4 regions of the Viridibacillus sp. NPDC096237 genome follow, and region 2 is predicted to be linked to each of the others. Evidence: riboswitches for the same ligand, from Rfam matches in the RefSeq annotation. Region 2 holds a riboswitch; each other region holds the start of a gene.

The links. A riboswitch is a leader RNA that binds a small molecule or an ion and turns the genes downstream of it on or off. The one in region 2 is predicted to bind S-adenosylmethionine.
Region 1: it holds a riboswitch for S-adenosylmethionine, as region 2 does, so the genes downstream of both, ACQKMD_RS02205 (VOC family protein) here and metK (methionine adenosyltransferase) in region 2, are expected to answer to the same signal.
Region 3: it holds a riboswitch for S-adenosylmethionine, as region 2 does, so the genes downstream of both, ACQKMD_RS12390 (methionine biosynthesis PLP-dependent protein) here and metK (methionine adenosyltransferase) in region 2, are expected to answer to the same signal.
Region 4: it holds a riboswitch for S-adenosylmethionine, as region 2 does, so the genes downstream of both, ACQKMD_RS11870 (O-acetylhomoserine aminocarboxypropyltransferase/cysteine synthase family protein) here and metK (methionine adenosyltransferase) in region 2, are expected to answer to the same signal.

The regions. Positions count from the first base shown of each region.
Region 1 is NZ_JBNNTI010000001.1:424,306-428,920, reverse strand. It holds gene ACQKMD_RS02220 (dihydroorotate dehydrogenase) at 1-577, shown strand, start outside; gene pyrF (orotidine-5'-phosphate decarboxylase) at 578-1,288, shown strand; gene pyrE (orotate phosphoribosyltransferase) at 1,288-1,920, shown strand; SAM riboswitch class I at 2,122-2,231, shown strand; gene ACQKMD_RS02205 (VOC family protein) at 2,339-3,268, shown strand; gene ACQKMD_RS02200 (amino acid ABC transporter permease) at 3,305-3,973, shown strand; gene ACQKMD_RS02195 (amino acid ABC transporter ATP-binding protein) at 3,991-4,615, shown strand, end outside.
Region 2 is NZ_JBNNTI010000007.1:107,724-112,338, forward strand. It holds gene ACQKMD_RS06890 (alanine/glycine:cation symporter family protein) at 1-194, opposite strand, end outside; gene ACQKMD_RS06895 (alpha/beta hydrolase) at 396-1,193, opposite strand; gene ACQKMD_RS06900 (gamma carbonic anhydrase family protein) at 1,316-1,828, shown strand; gene metK (methionine adenosyltransferase) at 2,002-3,198, opposite strand; SAM riboswitch class I at 3,462-3,580, opposite strand; gene pckA (phosphoenolpyruvate carboxykinase (ATP)) at 3,784-4,615, shown strand, end outside.
Region 3 is NZ_JBNNTI010000020.1:37,778-42,392, reverse strand. It holds gene ACQKMD_RS12395 (aminotransferase class V-fold PLP-dependent enzyme) at 1-42, opposite strand, end outside; gene ACQKMD_RS12390 (methionine biosynthesis PLP-dependent protein) at 38-1,168, opposite strand; SAM riboswitch class I at 1,241-1,344, opposite strand; gene ACQKMD_RS12385 (tetratricopeptide repeat protein) at 1,518-2,447, shown strand; gene ACQKMD_RS12380 (methyl-accepting chemotaxis protein) at 2,661-4,508, opposite strand.
Region 4 is NZ_JBNNTI010000019.1:1,243-5,857, reverse strand. It holds gene ACQKMD_RS11880 (hypothetical protein) at 1-929, shown strand, start outside; gene ACQKMD_RS11875 (NADPH-dependent oxidoreductase) at 1,087-1,818, opposite strand; SAM riboswitch class I at 2,012-2,125, shown strand; gene ACQKMD_RS11870 (O-acetylhomoserine aminocarboxypropyltransferase/cysteine synthase family protein) at 2,239-3,534, shown strand; gene ACQKMD_RS11865 (homoserine dehydrogenase) at 4,100-4,615, shown strand, end outside.

The DNA of each region.
Region 1 (4,615 bases), on a different contig from region 2:
AGAAGCTATTTCAAAAGCACCAAATGTACATGCATTAGAGTTGAATATTTCTTGTCCAAATGTTAAATGTGGCGGGATTCAATTCGGTACAGATCCACAATCAGCAAGTGACTTAACGGCTGCAGTAAAGGCTGTGTCAGATGTACCAGTCTATGTAAAGCTATCACCAAATGTAACGAATATTTCTGAAGTTGCTAAAGCTGTAGAAGCAGGCGGAGCAGATGGTATTACGATGATTAATACATTGATCGGTATGCGTCTACATCCGAAAACGGGAAAACCGATTATTGCTAATGGTACCGGAGGTTTATCAGGTCCGGCTGTAAAACCAGTAGCAATTCGCATGGTCCATGAAGTAAGTCGAAATGTCAATATTCCTATTATTGGAATGGGTGGAGTTGCAACTGCAGAGGATGTTATCGACTTCCTATCTGTGGGGGCGAGTGCTGTAGCAGTAGGTACTGCCAACTTTGTGGATCCATTTGTATGCCCAAATATCATTGAAGCATTACCACAAAAGCTAGATGAATTAGGTTATGACAAAATAACAGATGTAATTGGAAGGAGCCACCGCTAAATGAATGATAAGCCTATTATCGCGTTAGATTTTTCAGATGAACAGAAAGTAATGACATTTCTTTCTCAGTTCAACGAGCCACTATTTGTGAAGGTGGGTCTTGAGCTTTATTTACAAGAAGGGCCAGACATCATTCGCAAAATTAAAGCGCAAGGTCACGACATATTTTTAGATTTAAAACTGCATGATATTCCAAATACGGTGAAATCAGCGATGAAAGGCTTAGCAAAACTAGGTGTAGATCTAGTCAATGTCCATGCTGCAGGCGGCTCCAATATGATGACGGCTGCTCTTGAAGGTCTAATAGAGGGAACGGAGGCTGGTAAAGAGCGACCAGCTTTAATTGCGGTAACTCAGTTAACTTCAACGACTGAAGAGCAAATGCAAAACGAGCAAAAAATCAATTTATCATTAGATCAATCAGTACTGCATTATGCCAAGTTAGCACAATCAGCGGGTTTAGATGGTATAGTTTGCTCTGTACTTGAAGCAAAAGCAATCAGCGAAATATGTGGAGAAAGCTTCTTAAAAGTAACACCAGGAATTCGTATGGCTGGTGGTGCAGCACATGATCAAAAACGTGTTGCTACACCTGATTTCGCACGTCAAGAAAGCTCGACGCAAATCGTAGTAGGGCGTGCAATAACTCAAGCAGAAAATCCAGTTGAATCGTACCATGCTGTACAACAATTATGGGGAGGACAACAATAATGACAATTCAAAAAGAAGTAGCACAAGGCATGTTAGAAGTAGGAGCGGTAGAACTAAGTCCGAATGATCCATTTACTTGGGCTTCAGGTATTAAATCACCAATCTACTGTGATACACGTTTAACGATTTCTTATCCAAAAGTACGTACAACAATCGCAAACGGTCTTGCAGCGCTTATTAAAGAAAACTTCCCAGAAACAGACGTAGTAGCTGGTACAGCAACAGCAGGGATTCCGCATGCAGCATGGGTAAGTGATATTTTAGACTTACCAATGGTATATGTACGTTCAAAACCAAAAGACCATGGTCGTGGTAACCAAACAGAAGGGAAACTTTCAACAGGTCAAAAGGTAGTTGTAGTAGAAGATATCATTTCAACAGGTGGCTCAAGCATTACAGCTGTAGAAGCACTTCGTCGTGAAGGGGCAGAAGTACTTGGTGTTGTTTCAGTGTATTCATATAAATTACCGCGTGCTGAACAAGCCTTTGAAGAAGTTGGTGTTCCTTACTATAGCCTATCAAACTTCGAAGCGTTAGTTGAAGCGGCAAAAGAATCAGGTGCTATTGATGAATCAGACATTCCAGGTTTACTGCAATGGCATAAGGATTTAAAAGCAGGGAAATTAAAATAATATATTTAATTTAGGCATTCAAAAAAACTAGCATGAGAATCGGAATTCTCTCATGCTAGTTTTTTATTGTTCAAAATTCTAATTCGAATTAAGGAATTATTTTTCATGGAAATAAAATAATTGGGAAAAAATGTTGCTAAATTATAGAAAATGTTTTAAAATCAATTAAACCAATAAGTTAACTAGGAATATTAACTGAATTTCTTATCTTGAGAAACTGAGGGAATTGGCCCGTTGAAGTTTCAGCAACCCCTATTGTTTAGGAAGGTGCTAACTCCAACATGATTGCATGAAATCATGAGAGATAAGAGTTGAATTAGCTCCCCTCAACTCTCTTTCTAGATTATGTAGAAAGAGCGTTTTTTATTAGAAGTTGTTTATTCCGTAATTGGTTAATAAAAAAGAGAGAGGTTTTAAGATGGTACAAAGAATTGATGGAAAACAAGAGAAGTTTGTATTGAATGGAGCGACACAAGTAGGAAGTGTTATTTTAAAAGTAAAGGATCTGGAGCGTCAAATTGCATTTTATGAAAATGTAGTTGGTCTTGATGTATTAGAGAGAAATACACAACATGCTAAGTTTGGTGGAAAAGGTAGTAACACAGTTATTTTTGAATTAGAAAAAACAGCAGAAAAATTACAACCGGCTAAAAGCACAGGTTTATTCCATACAGCATTTTTATTACCAAGTAGAGAAGCATTTGCAACGAAATTTTTCGAAATTCTGCGTAATAAGGAAACGATTGATAGTCCAGTAGAACAAGCTTCACGTTTCCCGCACTTTGAACGCTTCATCCCAATTGCTAGATTAGATAGTGCGAGTGATCATGGATATAGTGAGGCATTTTATTTGTATGATATTGAAGGAAATGGTATTGAGATATATGCTGATCGTAATCGTGAAGATTGGGATAAGTATCCAGGCGGTAGTAATCCACTTAACTTTAAAGAATTAGCACCGTTAGCTGATTTTGAAACAGATGGTAAATTACCAACAGAAACAATTGTTGGCCATGTCCATTTACGAGTGGCTAATATCGAGGAATCGGTAGGTTTTTACGTCAATACGTTAGGTTTTGAGGAACAGGTAATTATTGATACAGCATTCTTTATTTCGACAGGTGGCTATCATCATCATATTGCGGGAAATGTATGGTCGGGTGAGGGGCTACAAAAGGCGGCGGAAAATGAATCAGGATTGAAAGAAGTAAGGTTTAAATTACCAACAACAGAAAATTTTGAAACAGCAAAAAAATATATTAAACAACAAACACAAATTCAAGATTTGGGAAATAAGTTTGCGGTAGAAGATCCAAGTGGTAATCGTATTGTTTTTGAAATTGCATAAAACAAATAAAGTAAAATCGTTATAGAAGGTGACAAAATGAAGTTTGATTTTATGTATTTTTTAGAGTCGTTACCACAGTTATTGAAGTATGTATATATCACATTAGGTGTTTCTATGGTATCCATGATTATTTCATTCCTTATTAGTATTATGCTTGTTCTCATTGATCGTAATCGAATGAAAGTGTTATATCCATTATCTCGATTATATATTTCATTTTTTAGAGGGACACCATTACTTGTGCAGTTATTCGTTTTATATTTTGGACTTCCTCAGATTTTCCCAGAGATGGCTGTTATAACGTCCTTACAAGCAGCCTTAATCGGTCTAAGCTTAAATAATGCAGCGTATTTATCTGAAATTTTACGTGGTTCTTTAAATGGAGTTGAGAGCAATCAAATGGACGCTTGTTTGTCTGTAGGAATGACAAAAATGCAAGCCATGAGAAAGGTGATTTTTCCGCAGGCTATTCGAGTAGCAGTTCCTGCACTTGGTAATAATTTTATTGGGCTAATTAAAGAATCATCTTTAACGTTTGTATTAGGCTTAGCAGAAATTTTAGCTCATGCTAAAATGCTTGCTGCAGAGTCTTATCTTTATATGGAAAGTTACTTAGCTGTTGCAATTATCTACTGGGGATTAACCATTATTATTGGTTGGCTACAGAGACGATTAGAATATCGCTTGGAAGTACCTTACCTGTAATTAAGGAGTGAAAAAGGATGATAAGTGTTCAGAATCTTCATAAATCATATAAAGATAACGAAGTATTAAAAGGAATTTCTTTAACTGTGGAAAAGGGTCAAGTTGTAGCGATAATAGGGCCATCTGGATCAGGTAAGTCGACTCTATTAAGATGCTTAAATGTTTTAGAACAAGCGGATAAAGGGCAAATAATAATTGATGACGTAACAATAGATGTCGCCAATCTAACAAATAAAAAGGCACAATTATTAAGGCATAAAACTGCTATGGTTTTTCAAAACTATAGCTTATTTAAGAACAAAACTGTAAAAGAAAATATTACATTGCCGTTAATTACTGTACAGAAAAAGTCGCAAGTGGAAGCTGAAAGTATTGCGAAAAAATTACTATTACAAGTTGGTTTATCTGAAAAAGAAAACTATTATCCAAATAGTTTGTCGGGTGGTCAGCAACAACGCGTAGGGATTGCTAGAGCTATCGCTCTAAATCCTTATGCAATTTTGTTCGATGAACCTACTTCAGCACTCGATCCAGAACTAGTAGGAGAAGTTCTACAAGTAATTCAAAGCCTAGCGCTTTCGAATATGACTATGATTGTAGTAACTCATGAAATGTCATTTGCAAGACAAGTGGCTGATCATG
Region 2 (4,615 bases):
ATAGACAGTGCTTGGAAAGAGGACACACCCGCTTCAGATTCTTTTCCACTGAAGATTTGTTTAAACATATCTTTCAATAAACGAACTTGTACACCTTTTGTTAATATAGTAAATAATAATCCAACTAGCAGAATACCGTAAATCATCCACGGTCCCCATAAAATCCCATAAACACTGGTAATAATGGCTTCCATCTATTGTCCCCCATTGATCATAATAAATTATTCTTCGAAATTGCCCATTTCTAATAAAGGAAGAATTCATTCTATCGAAATAGCAATTGTTATGTATTATATATCAAAACCATCAAATTTGAAATATCCCTAATGTGTTATAAGACAATTGAAATCGGTTACAATATAAAAAGACGGAATTCCGTAAAATTCCGTCAAACTTTATATGATGTAGCCAACTGATTTCAATGCATTAAAGATAAAACTCTCCATATATGCATAAATATCCTCGCGTTCAGGTTCTTGGTATAAATCATGATAACAAGCTTTCCATTCTTTATATTGATATTCTGATAGACTTTGTTGCGAAATCCATTTTTTGCTATATGTTACATCCGCTATTTTATCGTTACCACCATTCATTAATAAAATAGGGATATTGGGAAATACCGTTTGTTGTGATATCCCCTTCATGAAACCATGAAGTTCGCGATACCAATTGACAGTAATGACATCATTATAATAAATATCGTCTTTTTCCTCTTTATAAAATTCATAACTTCTTGTTAAGTGCTTTATATTAATTTCATGATTGATTTTTAGATTGCCAGTTAGTTTACTTAAACCTGTTAATGCATTTGATAATTTTGATGGTTGGTGTTTTAAATGCATCCAAGGTGACGTTAATATAATCCCTGTACATTCATACTTAAATTTTTCAACAACATGGATTCCTAAAATAGCGCCTAAACCATGTCCTACTACAAATACAGGTAAGTTATACGTTAAAGCCGCTTGCATTAGTTGTTTAACAAATGTTTCGTAACTTTTAAACTCTTCACTATGCACACTTTTATGTCTACTCTCCTCTCCATGTCCAGGTAAATCTCCTGAAATAACATGAATACCAGACGTTCTTAAGTTTTCAATTAGCCATGCATATCGACGATGATGTTCGTATGCACTATGTATAATTACAGCGACGGCTCTTGCTTGGCCGTCAGTTTCCCATTTCCACATTACTATCTCACCTCATAAATTCCTATCTTATATTTTAACGTATTCTTACTATAACTGTTCCATTCATGTCTTCCTTTTGTTACGATAATAATACATAATAACTTGAAATGAGGCATTTTTCGATGATTTATCCATTCAGAGACAAAAAACCATCTATTGACCCATCCGCTTTTGTCGGCGATAACGTTATTATCACTGGCGATGTTACTATAGGACCTGATTCTTCTATTTTTTATAATACGGTTATCCGTGGAGATGTTTCTCCTACAATTATAGGACGCAAAGTAAATATCCAAGATTTATGTTGTTTACATCAAAGTCCTGCATATCCACTTATCTTAGAAGACGATGTGACAATTGGACATCAAGTAACATTACATAGCTGTACTGTAAAAAAAGGCGCTCTTGTTGGGATGGCTTCAATTATCCTAGATGGTGCTGAAATTGGTGAAGGCGCATTTATTGGTGCCGGCAGTCTCGTTTCACAAGGTAAGATAATCCCTCCTAACACATTAGTATTTGGACGCCCTGCAAAGGTTATTCGCGAGTTAACTGAAGAAGATAAAAAAGATATGGATCGCATTGTGAATGAGTATTATGAAAAAGGACAATATTATAAATCACTACAAAAATAACTAAATCTAGAAGCCTGAGTATCGTTTTTCATACGATTTCTCAGGTTTTTTTAATTTCTTATTGTGAGTTTCTTCTATATAAAAACAAAAAATATCCCAAGCTACATTTGATTACTAAAATAATCAATATGTAACTCGGGATATTTAGTATTATTGGGATTTTCCAGAATGAATTAAAGTCCAGCTTTATCTTTTAAAACGGTAGCTTTATCTGTAGCTTCCCATGGAACATTCAAATCTGTACGGCCGAAATGGCCATAAGCAGCTGTTTGTTTGTAGATAGGGCGGCGTAAATCAAGCATTTTAATAATGCCTGCTGGGCGTAAATCAAATAATTCACGAACCCACTCAACCAAATCTGCTTCTTTCACTTTACCAGTACCGAAAGTATCGATTGCAATTGAAACTGGTTGTGCAACACCAATCGCATAAGCAAGTTGTACTTCACAACGCTCGGCAAGTTCAGCTGCTACAATATTTTTTGCAACATAACGCGCCGCATAAGCTGCAGAACGATCCACCTTAGTCGCATCCTTACCAGAGAATGCACCGCCACCATGGCGAGCGTATCCACCGTAAGTATCTACGATAATTTTGCGTCCTGTTAACCCTGCGTCACCTTTTGGTCCACCAATTACAAAGCGACCAGTTGGGTTGATAAAGTATTTTGTGTTCTCATCAAGTAATTCAGTAGGAACAACCGGAGCAATTACGCACGCTTGTAAATCTTCTTTAATTTGCTCTAATGTCACTTCTGGATCATGCTGAGTTGAAATAACGATTGTGTCAACGCGAACAGGATGATTATTTTCATCATATTCAATTGTCACTTGAGTTTTACCATCCGGACGTAAATAAGCTAACTCTTGTGTTTTACGAACTTCTGATAATCGACGAGCTAATTTATGTGCCAAGCTAATAGGTAAAGGCATTAACTCAGGTGTTTCATTACAAGCGAATCCAAACATTAAACCTTGGTCACCAGCACCAATTGCTTCAATGTCTTCATCTGTCATTGAACCTTCACGTGCTTCAAGAGCTTGGTCAACACCCAATGCGATATCAGCTGACTGCTCACCGATTGCTGTTAAAACAGCAACGTTTTCACCGTCAAAGCCATATTTACCACGCGTATAGCCGATTTCCATTACCGTTTCACGAACGATTTTAGGAATATCAACATAAGTTGATGTTGTAATCTCTCCTGCTACTAATACAAGACCAGTTGTTACTGTAGTTTCACACGCAACACGTGCATTCGGGTCTTTTGAAACGATTTCATCTAAAATGGCATCCGAAATTTGATCACAAATTTTATCTGGATGTCCTTCTGTTACACTCTCTGATGTAAACAGTCGACGGTTTGTCATTTGGTTTCCTCCTATTATCTGCGAGATTGCCTCGGAAATGATACGGTACTCATTACCCATGTTAGTTCTTTCCAGTAGGATTGAACACCAAGCCGTTGCTGCTTTTAACACGAGGATTCTAGAAAGTGCCACTATATATAAATAGAACCGCATAAATTACATATACTTATCAAAAATTTAGGAATTGGTCTATTTTAGATAAAAAAACCCTTCCACCCATTATTACTAATGAGTGGAAGGGAATAATTCATAAGCACCTTTCACTCTTATCGTTCAAGGATAAAATCCTTGCATCAGATTAAGCACCAGCGCATCACATAAAAACACAATGCAGGTTGCCGGGTTTCATAGGGCCTGACCCTCCACCAGCTCGGGATAAGAGTATCCGTTCAATTTCACATATTAGAACATTATAGCTTAGTTGTCAACATCTTTTTTATTTCTTAAAAAAAAGTACAATTTTCATAAAAATTATATTGCAATTAGTATAGATTATTTAACTAAATGTGTTATACTAATTTCGAAAATGAAATATAAATCCCCTCTAACAAGAGAAATAATATAAAAAGGATGGTACGTAAAACGATGAATTCAGTAGAAATTACGAATGAACTGAAGGAATTATTGAAAGGTGAAAATATTCTGGAACAACTTTCAGTACCACAATTAACAGAAAAAGCTTCTTCACGCGGTGAAGCAATCTTAACTGTTGATGGTGCTGTAAGAGCAGTCACAGGAAAATATACAGGTCGTTCTCCTAAAGATAAATATATGGTTGAAGAAGAAAGTTCGAAAGATAAAATTGATTGGGGTAAAGTAAATAGACCAATCTCATCGGATATCTTCGATTCATTGTACACTAAAGTAGTTAACTACTTGAAAGAAAAAGAAGAATTATTTGTATTTAACGGTTTTGCAGGTGCAGATACATCATCTCGTTTAGCTATTCGAGTAGTAAATGAATACGCTTGGCATAACCTATTTGCACATCAATTATTCATTCGTCCTACTGAAGCAGAGCTAGAAACACATGAAGCTGACTTCACAATCGTTTCTGCTCCAACTTTCAAAGCGGACCCGGCAGTAGATGGAACTGATTCTGAAACTTTCATTATCGTTTCTCTTGAAAAACGCATCATCCTAATTGGCGGAACTGAATACGCTGGTGAGATGAAAAAATCGATTTTCAGTATCATGAACTACTTATTACCACAACAAGGTATTCTTTCAATGCACTGTTCAGCAAACGTTGGTGAAGCAGGCGATGTAGCACTATTCTTCGGTTTATCTGGAACAGGTAAAACAACTTTATCTGCAGATGCAGACCGTAAATTAATCGGCGATGATGAGCATGGTTGGTCTGACAACGGTGTATTCAATATCGAAGGTGGATGCTATGCTAAAACTATCAACCTTT
Region 3 (4,615 bases), on a different contig from region 2:
AGTAGAAGCGGTGATTAAACTTGTTTCGATTTGTTCATTAATTGAACTCATATGATGACACCTCTTTTTCTAAGATAGAAAAAACTTGTTGTAAATCGGCGATTAAATCTTCTGCTTCTTCAATACCCACAGAAAAGCGAAGTAAAGAGTCATCAACACCCCGAGCTATACGTTCTTCTTCTGGAATATCCGCATGTGTTTGTGTAGTTGGATATGTGATAAAGCTTTCCACACCGCCCAAGCTTTCAGCGAAGACGATTAATTTCAAGCTTTCTAAAAACTTACCAACTAAGTCACCTTTTTGTAAACGGAAAGAAATCATGCCGCCTTTACCAGCAAACAGAACGTCTTTTACTAAAGGTTCTTGTTCTAGATAAGCCGCGATTTGCTTAGCATTTTCCGTATGTTGTTTCATGCGAAGATGTAACGTTTTTAATCCTCGTAGCAGTAACCATGAGTCGAATGGAGCAAGTGTTGCACCTGCTGCATTATGATTTGTGAATAGTTTTTCGCTAAGCTCTTCACCTTTACTAACGACAAGCCCAGCCAGAACATCATTATGGCCACCGATGTATTTAGTTGCACTATGTAGAACAATATCAGCACCTAGCTCTATTGGACGTTGATAGTAGGGTGTTAAGAAGGTATTATCAACAATCAGAAGTAAATGATGTTTTTTTGCAAGCTTTGCATATAGCTCAATATCAAATTCCTGTATTAAAGGGTTAGTTGGAGTCTCAATAAAAATGGCGCGCGTTTTGTCGTTAATGTAGGACTCAACTTCTTCAGTTGAAGAGAATTTCGCATAATGAGGTTTAATCGCATATTGTTCATGGTATTGAGCAAGTAAACGGTAAGTTCCACCGTAAATATCCTCAGGTAAAATAAGCTCATCACCTGATTTGAAAAGGGACAATACTAATTGAATAGCAGCCATCCCACTACTACAGGCAAAGCCAGCGTCTCCAGATTCTAAGTTAGCTATAGCTTCCTCTAATACAGTGCGTGTCGGATTTTTTGTCCGTGTATAATCGTAGCCAGTAGATTGTCCAAGACCCGCATGTTTATAGGCTGTCGAAAGGTAAATCGGTGTGTTAATAGCACCCGTTTTTTGATCAGTGTTATTACCAAGCTGAACTAGGCGTGTTTCAATACGGTTGTTTGTCATCATGTCATCATCCTTTATTAAAAAAGTAAAAGGCCCTCTAAGGAAGAGGGCCTTCAAAATATGAAGTCAATCTCCTTATCTACAAGACTACGTCTACTGGAATTAGCACCTTGCCGCAAATAGGGTGGTTGCTGAGATATCGTCGGGCCAAGTCCCTCCATCTCTCTTGATAAGTAAGTATATTCAATTGTTTGAAAGTTGATAATAATGAAATTTTACCATGTAAACATGAGAATATCAACATTTTTATGAAACAAGTATAATTTGAAAAGTTGATAAGTTTTGAGAAGTGGTACAATTTTTATATGAATATGCTATTATTTGCATAGTTGAATTGGAAGGTGACGAGATGAATTTAAATGACATAGCTGTTAATCAGTTATTACAAGAATTTAAATTTGAAGAAGCTCAAATGATGCTAGAGCAAGCAGTAATAGAAAAAAGAGATATACAATCGCTCCATAACTTAGCATGTTTTTATATTAAAGACGCTGAAGAATATTACAAAGCTTTACCGCTCTTAGCTGAAGCAATAGAACAACAACCAAAACATTATTTTCCTTTTGCTTTACTAGGTGAAATTTATTTGCGAATGGAAAAATATATTTCAGCAATCAGAATTTTAGAATATGCTTTAAAAATGGAAGATACTGAAGTAGTTCATGGGAATTTAGCAGCAGCATATTTTAACATGGACAATTTTGAAAAAGCAGCAGAACATTATAAAAAATCTGCAACTGATGGCGATTTTTTAAAATATGCGGAAATGGTTTCTTACTTATATTTAGATGATTACGATTCTGTACTTAATACGCTTAAAAAAGTTAATGCAGATGATGAAAATTATATGGGTGAAGTAAATGTTGCTGAACTTTATGCGCAAATTAACTACTTTGAAGAAGCAATTCCTTTGTTTGAAATAGGATGGAGAGAAATTGTTAGATCGTATGATTGGGTAGAACATTATGTTTATGCGCTTATTCAATTAGGTAGAGTAGAAGAAGCGTCAGATATTATAGACCAGATGAAAACAGAAACTGCTGATGAAATTGTAAAAAGTAGTGTAAGAGCAATAGATAAAGCGTTGATAGAGGAAAATCTCGAAGAATCCAATATGGACTTACAACATACAAAAGAAAAATATAATACACTGATTGGACGAATTTTGAAGGGCTACCGCCCAAGAATTTATTTCGAGCCATACTATGTTTTAAAATGTTATCTATATGGCTGCAAAGTACATGGTAATAAAACGTATGCCGAATTTGTTAATATGTAAATGGACGAGAGATGATGTCATGTCTCCTGCCATTTTTTTATATACGACTAACATCCCAGTGTAATCATTGTTATCACATGAAATGTTGTCTTAAGAAGGGAGGATTGGGGTAATAACATTATGAACGAAGGAATTTCTAATACATATAAATTAATGAGCGGAATAAAAAAACTTGCAATCTCAATAGAAATTGCAAGTCATTTAGTGAAAAAGTTATACTTTGAATTCCCCAACCACTTTTCGTAATTCGTCAGCTTGATTGGATAGTTCAACTGCTGAAGCTGTAATTTCTTGCATTGATGCAGAGCCTTCTTCTGCAGAAGCTGCGGAACGCTCTGTGCTCATTGCTGTATTTTCTGCAATCTGATTTACTTCTATAAAGGAGGCAGCCACTTCTTGGCTATAGCTTAAAGTTTGCTCAATTTGAATGACCATTTTGTTAATAATCGCTACAGTATCGTTTGTTTGTTTAATAATTTTATCTAAAGAAGCATTTGTTTCATTTGTCACTTCAACACCGTGTATCACATTTTGTACACCATCATGATTTTGTGTGATAATAGCTTGTACTTCTGATTGAATTGATGAAACGATCCCCGTTACTTCCAGTGCGGCTTTTTGAGATTGCTCAGCTAGCTTTCGAACCTCATCTGCTACGACAGCGAATCCTTTACCATGTTCACCAGCACGAGCTGCTTCGATGGCTGCATTAAGGGCCAGTAAGTTTGTTAGTTCTGAGATATCAGTAATTGTACGAATAATGGAAGTAATATCGGATGATTTTTTACCTAGTGCTTCAACAGTTTCTGTTGTATTAGCCATAGTTTCTTCTATCAACATCATCACTTTTGAAGACTGTTCTACGCTTTTTTCACCAAGTTCAGCAGCAATCTTCATTTGATCAGTTGCTGTTTTCACATGTTCAGCATCTGTACTTAAGTAACGTGCAGCTTCTTCTAACAAATTCATCTTTTGAACGGCGTTATTCATACGTAGCATCGTTTGCTCGCTACCTTCAGCGATTTCACCTGTTGTATCGGCAATTGATTGGATAATATTCGAATTTTCATCGGCTGAAGCCATTAATTGTTGCCCACTAGCAGATACACTTTCAGCAAGTGTACTCACGCGTTTGACTAATGAAGAGATGGATGTGATTAACACATTTGTACTATTGGCGATTTCAGCAAATTCATCTTTTGTTTTTACTTTTACTCGTTTAGTCAAGTCCCCGTTTGCTTGAGCAATATCCAGAATAGATCTATTAATAGCTAATGTGTTACGTTTAATTGAACGGAACAAAATGGTACCCGTTACAATAGTTAAAATAATAGACGATATTGTTAAAATTAAGAATATTATCATTGCAATTTCCGTCTGTTTTTCAAGTGATTTGATTTGTTCATTACTTTTCTTTATTAGCATGTCATTAATCATTTCAATATGCACATCTATATAACCCATGGCCGTCTTGCCATTTCCAGCAAGAACGAGTTTTTGCGCGTTTTCAAGACCTGAATTTTGGCGAGTGTCAATCAATCGTTTCGAATACTGAATATAATTGTTATAAAATTGGTCGATGGAAGTAATTCGATCTAACTCTTCTTTTCGGTCAGCGAATATTTTTTGAAGTTCTAATAAATTGGATTCAATATGGTTTTTATCCTGACTATATTGTCTTAGGAAATTATCTTTTCCCGTTATAATATAACTTTGTTCAGAGTTAGATAATTTCGCAATATCAGCAGCTAAACTATTTACTTTCATCTGTTCTGCAAGATGCTTCCCTGTAAAAACCTTTAATTCGTTTTGAAGGTTAGACATATTTGAATAGGAAACAACAAGCATTGCTGATAGAATAATGATGAGTATCAAGAAGTTAGTAATGATGCGGCCGCGAATCATTTGGAAAAAGTTTGATTGAATAGGTCCTTGAACTTCAATGTTATTTTGCTTCTTTTTCTTTCTGAAAAATGAAGCCATTGAAACTGATGACTTATTAGGGCTTTGATCATTACTTTCCCTTACGTTTTGCGCATTAATTTTGAATTTTTTTACCAATCTGTCACCCACTTTCCATATTTCTATTGAATACTGTTCATTTTACTTCTTTATGAAAGAATATTCTATACTTTTTGAAAAATAAATCATGACTAAGTAACTACTAG
Region 4 (4,615 bases), on a different contig from region 2:
ACGGTAAACCGTATTATATTCGTTCATATGGTAAATTCATTACAGCTCGTAACGGCTTTGACGCAGAAGGAATTGTCATGGTAGATGCTGAAACTGGTAAATCCCAAACATTTGCATTAAAAGATGTTCCAGCATTTATCGATGGCGCAATTTCTCCTGAAGCAGTTAGTCTCCAAAATAGCTATTTCGGTAACTATATTCATGGTTTCTGGAATAGTAAATTTGGTAAAAAAGATGTGAAATTACCTTCAGATGAAGGAACTGAAGCAAATGTTAGCCCGATATTTGATGAGAATGGCGATATGTACTACTTCACAGACTTTACAAGTCCAAAAGAAGGTGTCGATTCGATGCTTGGCTATTCACTTACAAATGGTCGCACAGGAGAGGCAACATATTACACTGGAAATCAAGAAGATTCGTACATGGATTCTCAAGGTGCATTACAAATAATCGAAAAGAAATTCATTGAGAAAAAATGGCAAGGTCAAATGCCAATCATCTATAACTTCTATGGTGAGGCAAGCTGGTTAACACCAGTTCTCGATTCAAATGGTTTCTTACAAAACTATTTCATCGTCTCAGCAGCTAATCCTGAGCTTTCAGTTTCAGGTACAACTCCAAATGAGGCATTAAGACAATATAAATCGATCTTAAGCCGTGGTGGCGGTTCTGTAAACGGTAGCTCGCAACAAGAACAAGCGACAATTAAAGGGAAAATTGTTCGAGTTTATAAAGAGAAAAATGGCGATTTCACAACTGTGTCGTTTATGTTAGATAACAAAGATAACTATAGTGTCAACTCAGAAGTTGTACCACTAGCAATCTATCTAGAAGAAGGCGACAAAGTCGAAGTGAAATATATCAACTCAGGCGAAGTCTTCTTACCTGTAAAAGAGCTCGTAATAGAAGGATTAGTAAAAGAATAAAATGAAATGTCTACCTGTCACTTCATAGTGGCAGGTTTTTTCATAGGTTTATGATTAAGTGAAAGAGATAATTAGTATTATAAAATGAAGCAAATTAGGTCAAACGCATACAAAAAACCTCTAAAACTAGGTATCCCTAATTTTAGAGGTTCCTTTATTACTTCCAAGTAAAGCCTTTTTGCGCCAAAAATTCATTGATATGTGGTCGACGTTGCTCTATTAAGAAGTCAGCCATTTGTTTTGTCCAGTTAGCCATTTTACGATTTGATCCACGACTAGCGTAGTAAGCTTCCAGTGTTGCATCATATTCATCTAGCAATGTGTCATATTGTTCTACATCATAATTATTTTCATGCAGTACAGCTTGTACTGGTAAACGAGGTTTTGTTTCATTTCGCTTAGTAGGTACACCGATTGTTATAGCGAACAAGGGGAAAACGTATTCTGGAAGCCCGAATAATTCGCTAATTTCATTTGGATTATTACGCGCTCCACCAATATAACAAATACCATAACCTTGGTCTTCAGCAGCAATAACGAAGTTTTGAGCGAAAAGTGCAACATCTGCAACACCTACAAGTACGTTTTCCGCAGAATCAGCAATAATTTCTACACCATTTTTTTGACCAGCAACTTGCAGTCGTTTAAAATCTACACAAAATAAAAACGAAGCACCAGCTGTTCCAAACTGGAACTCATTATTTGAAAGTTCTCCAAGTTTTTTCTTCTTATCTTCATCCGTAACCCAAATGACGCTGTATGCTTGTACGAAATGAGAGCTTGCCGCCATTTGTGCTGTTTCAATTAAATCGATAATGACTTCTTTAGGAATACTTTCTCCTGTATATTTGCGTACAGAAGAGTGACTACGTAGTAATTCTTTTACCATAATTAGAAACCCCTTTGTGAAATGAAAATATTTACTTTCTTTAGGCTACCATAATTTAAAGTTTACTTAAATTAATTTTATATGACTAAACAGAGTATCTATTAAATTAATTTTCAGAAAAGACAAATAAAGGTATTGACATCGGTTCGATATATCTTCTATACTTGTCAACAAGATGGAACTGAATCAAATACTCTTATCAAGAGCGGCGGAGGGATAGGCCCTACGATGCCCAGCAACCGGTGAGTGACGAACTCACAATGGTGCTAATTCCTACAGATTTTTAATCGGATCTGACAGATAAGGGGAGGAAAAATTGCGTATGCAACCCTCTTCTTAGTGAAGAGGGTTTTTGTTTTTCCACAAAATCCTCATCATACCTCCGATTTGCCATCTAAAAACATTCAGGAGGAATAAATGATGACTAACTTACGTCCAGAAACTTTATTATTACACGGTGGCCAAGTAGCAGATCCAACAACAGGTGCACGTGCGGTACCAATTTATCGTACAACCGCTTACGCTTTTAATAGTTCGGAGCATGCTCAAAAACTATTTGCACTTGAAGAACCTGGTAATATTTATTCTCGTATTATGAACCCAACTGTCGATGTATTCGAAAAACGCGTTGCACTTTTAGAAGGTGGAACAGCAGCAGTAGCATTATCTTCAGGAATGGCTGCTATTTCATTCTCAATTTTAAATATTGCTCGTGCTGGAGATCATATCGTTGCTTCAGGTAGTTTATATGGCGGTACATATAATTTATTAGCCAATACTTTACCACGCTATGGCATAACAGCTTCATTTGTAGATGAAAGAGATCCAGAAAATTTCCGTTCAGCAATTCAAGAAAATACAAAAGCGATTTATGTGGAAACAATCGGTAATCCAAGTTTAACTGTAGTAGATATTGAAGCCTTGGCAAATATCGCACATGAAAATGAGATTCCATTAATTGTTGATAATACATTCCCATCACCATATGGTTCAAATCCAATCAAGTTCGGAGCAGATATTGTAGTGCACTCTGCAACAAAATGGATTGGTGGACACGGTACAGTAATCGGTGGAGTCGCTGTTGATGCTGGAAAATTTGATTGGACACAAGGGAAATTCCCTGACTATACTGAGCCAGATGCATCTTATCATGGTATTCGCTATGGTGTTGATGCTGCAAGTGCTGCATTCGCAACTCGTCTGCGCGTTCAATTACTACGTGATTTCGGCCCAACATTAAGTCCTGACAATGCATTCCAATTAATTCAAGGTCTCGAAACACTACATTTACGTGTACCACGCCACAATGAAAATGCACAAAAAGTTGCAGAATATCTACGTAGTCACGAAAATGTAGAGTGGGTTAGCTTCAATGGCTTTGAAGACAGTGCAACTCATGAAAATGCAAAGAAATATTTAAAAAATGGCTTTGGTTCAGTTCTAACATTCGGTATTAAAGGTGGGCGTGAAGCCGGTCGTCAATTAATTGATAATATCGAGTTATTCTCCCATGTAGCTAATGTTGGTGATGCACGTTCGTTAATCATTCATCCAGCATCTACAACACACCAACAGTTAAGTGCGGAAGAATTAGTAGCTGCAGGAGTATCTGAAGAGCTTGTACGATTATCAATTGGTTTAGAAGCAATTGAAGATATTATTGCAGCTCTAGATAATGCTTTCGCAAAAGTAGATGAAGCGGTAGTAGCAAAATAAGTATTTATATAAGAAGAAAAGATCAAGACAAGGGATGACGAGAGGCATTATGTCATCCTTTTTCCTTTTCAAAGTATAATATTTTATACTATGAACAATTTGTCTGGAAATTTAAAATACAGTTAATATGTTATTATTAATGGATTAATTTGACCTTTCTAGAAAAACAATTGTCCTCTCCCGAAAGATTTTTCTTGTAATCTGTTCATTAATAGTCTAAAATCATCAATAAGTAAAAAAATTGAAACACAGTGTATTAGTGATTGATAGAATCGCTAAACACTATTTGAAGAACTATTCGTAAGGGGATTGTGAGGCATACACGCTGTGAAGGGGTTCAATACAGCAGTACAGCAACATAATTAGCAAATAGCGATATATCTTTTTCTCTGAATTAATTGGAAGTCAATATCATATGGTGTTGGGCTGAAGAACAAACAAAATCTGAACTACACAATGAGTTTTAACATCTGATTTTGATACCAATACCATCAATACTAGATGGGGTTTGAACACAATTTGGAGATTGAGTGTAAGATTGCAATATTATTTTGGAGGCGATCGTATGGCAGCGGTAAAGGTAGCAATTCTAGGATTTGGTACTGTAGGGCAAGGAATTTATCATATCATAAATGAAAAGCGTGAACAGTTTAAGGAGACATTAGGAGTAGATATTGAAATTGCAAAAATTTTAGTGCGTGACGTGACTAAACCTCGTTCAAATGCACCTCAAGAGTTAATGACAGATAACTTTGAAGATATTTTAGCGATTCCAGATTTACAAGTTGTATTCGAAGCGATTGTTGGTGAAGAGCCAGCATTCAAATATTCAGCACTTGCAATCGAAAGTGGCTGTAACGTAATTACAGCTAACAAAGTAATGTTCTCTAAACACGGCCTATCTTTACAAGAAAAAGCGAGACAATATGGCGTACAAGTGGGCTATGAAGCAACAACTGCTGGTGGCGTTCCTGTCATCAAAACAATGCAAAATATCTTACGAGTAAATGACGTACACCATATTCAAGGGATCTTGAATGGTACATCAAACTATATACTAACTCAAATGCGTAGTGAAGGC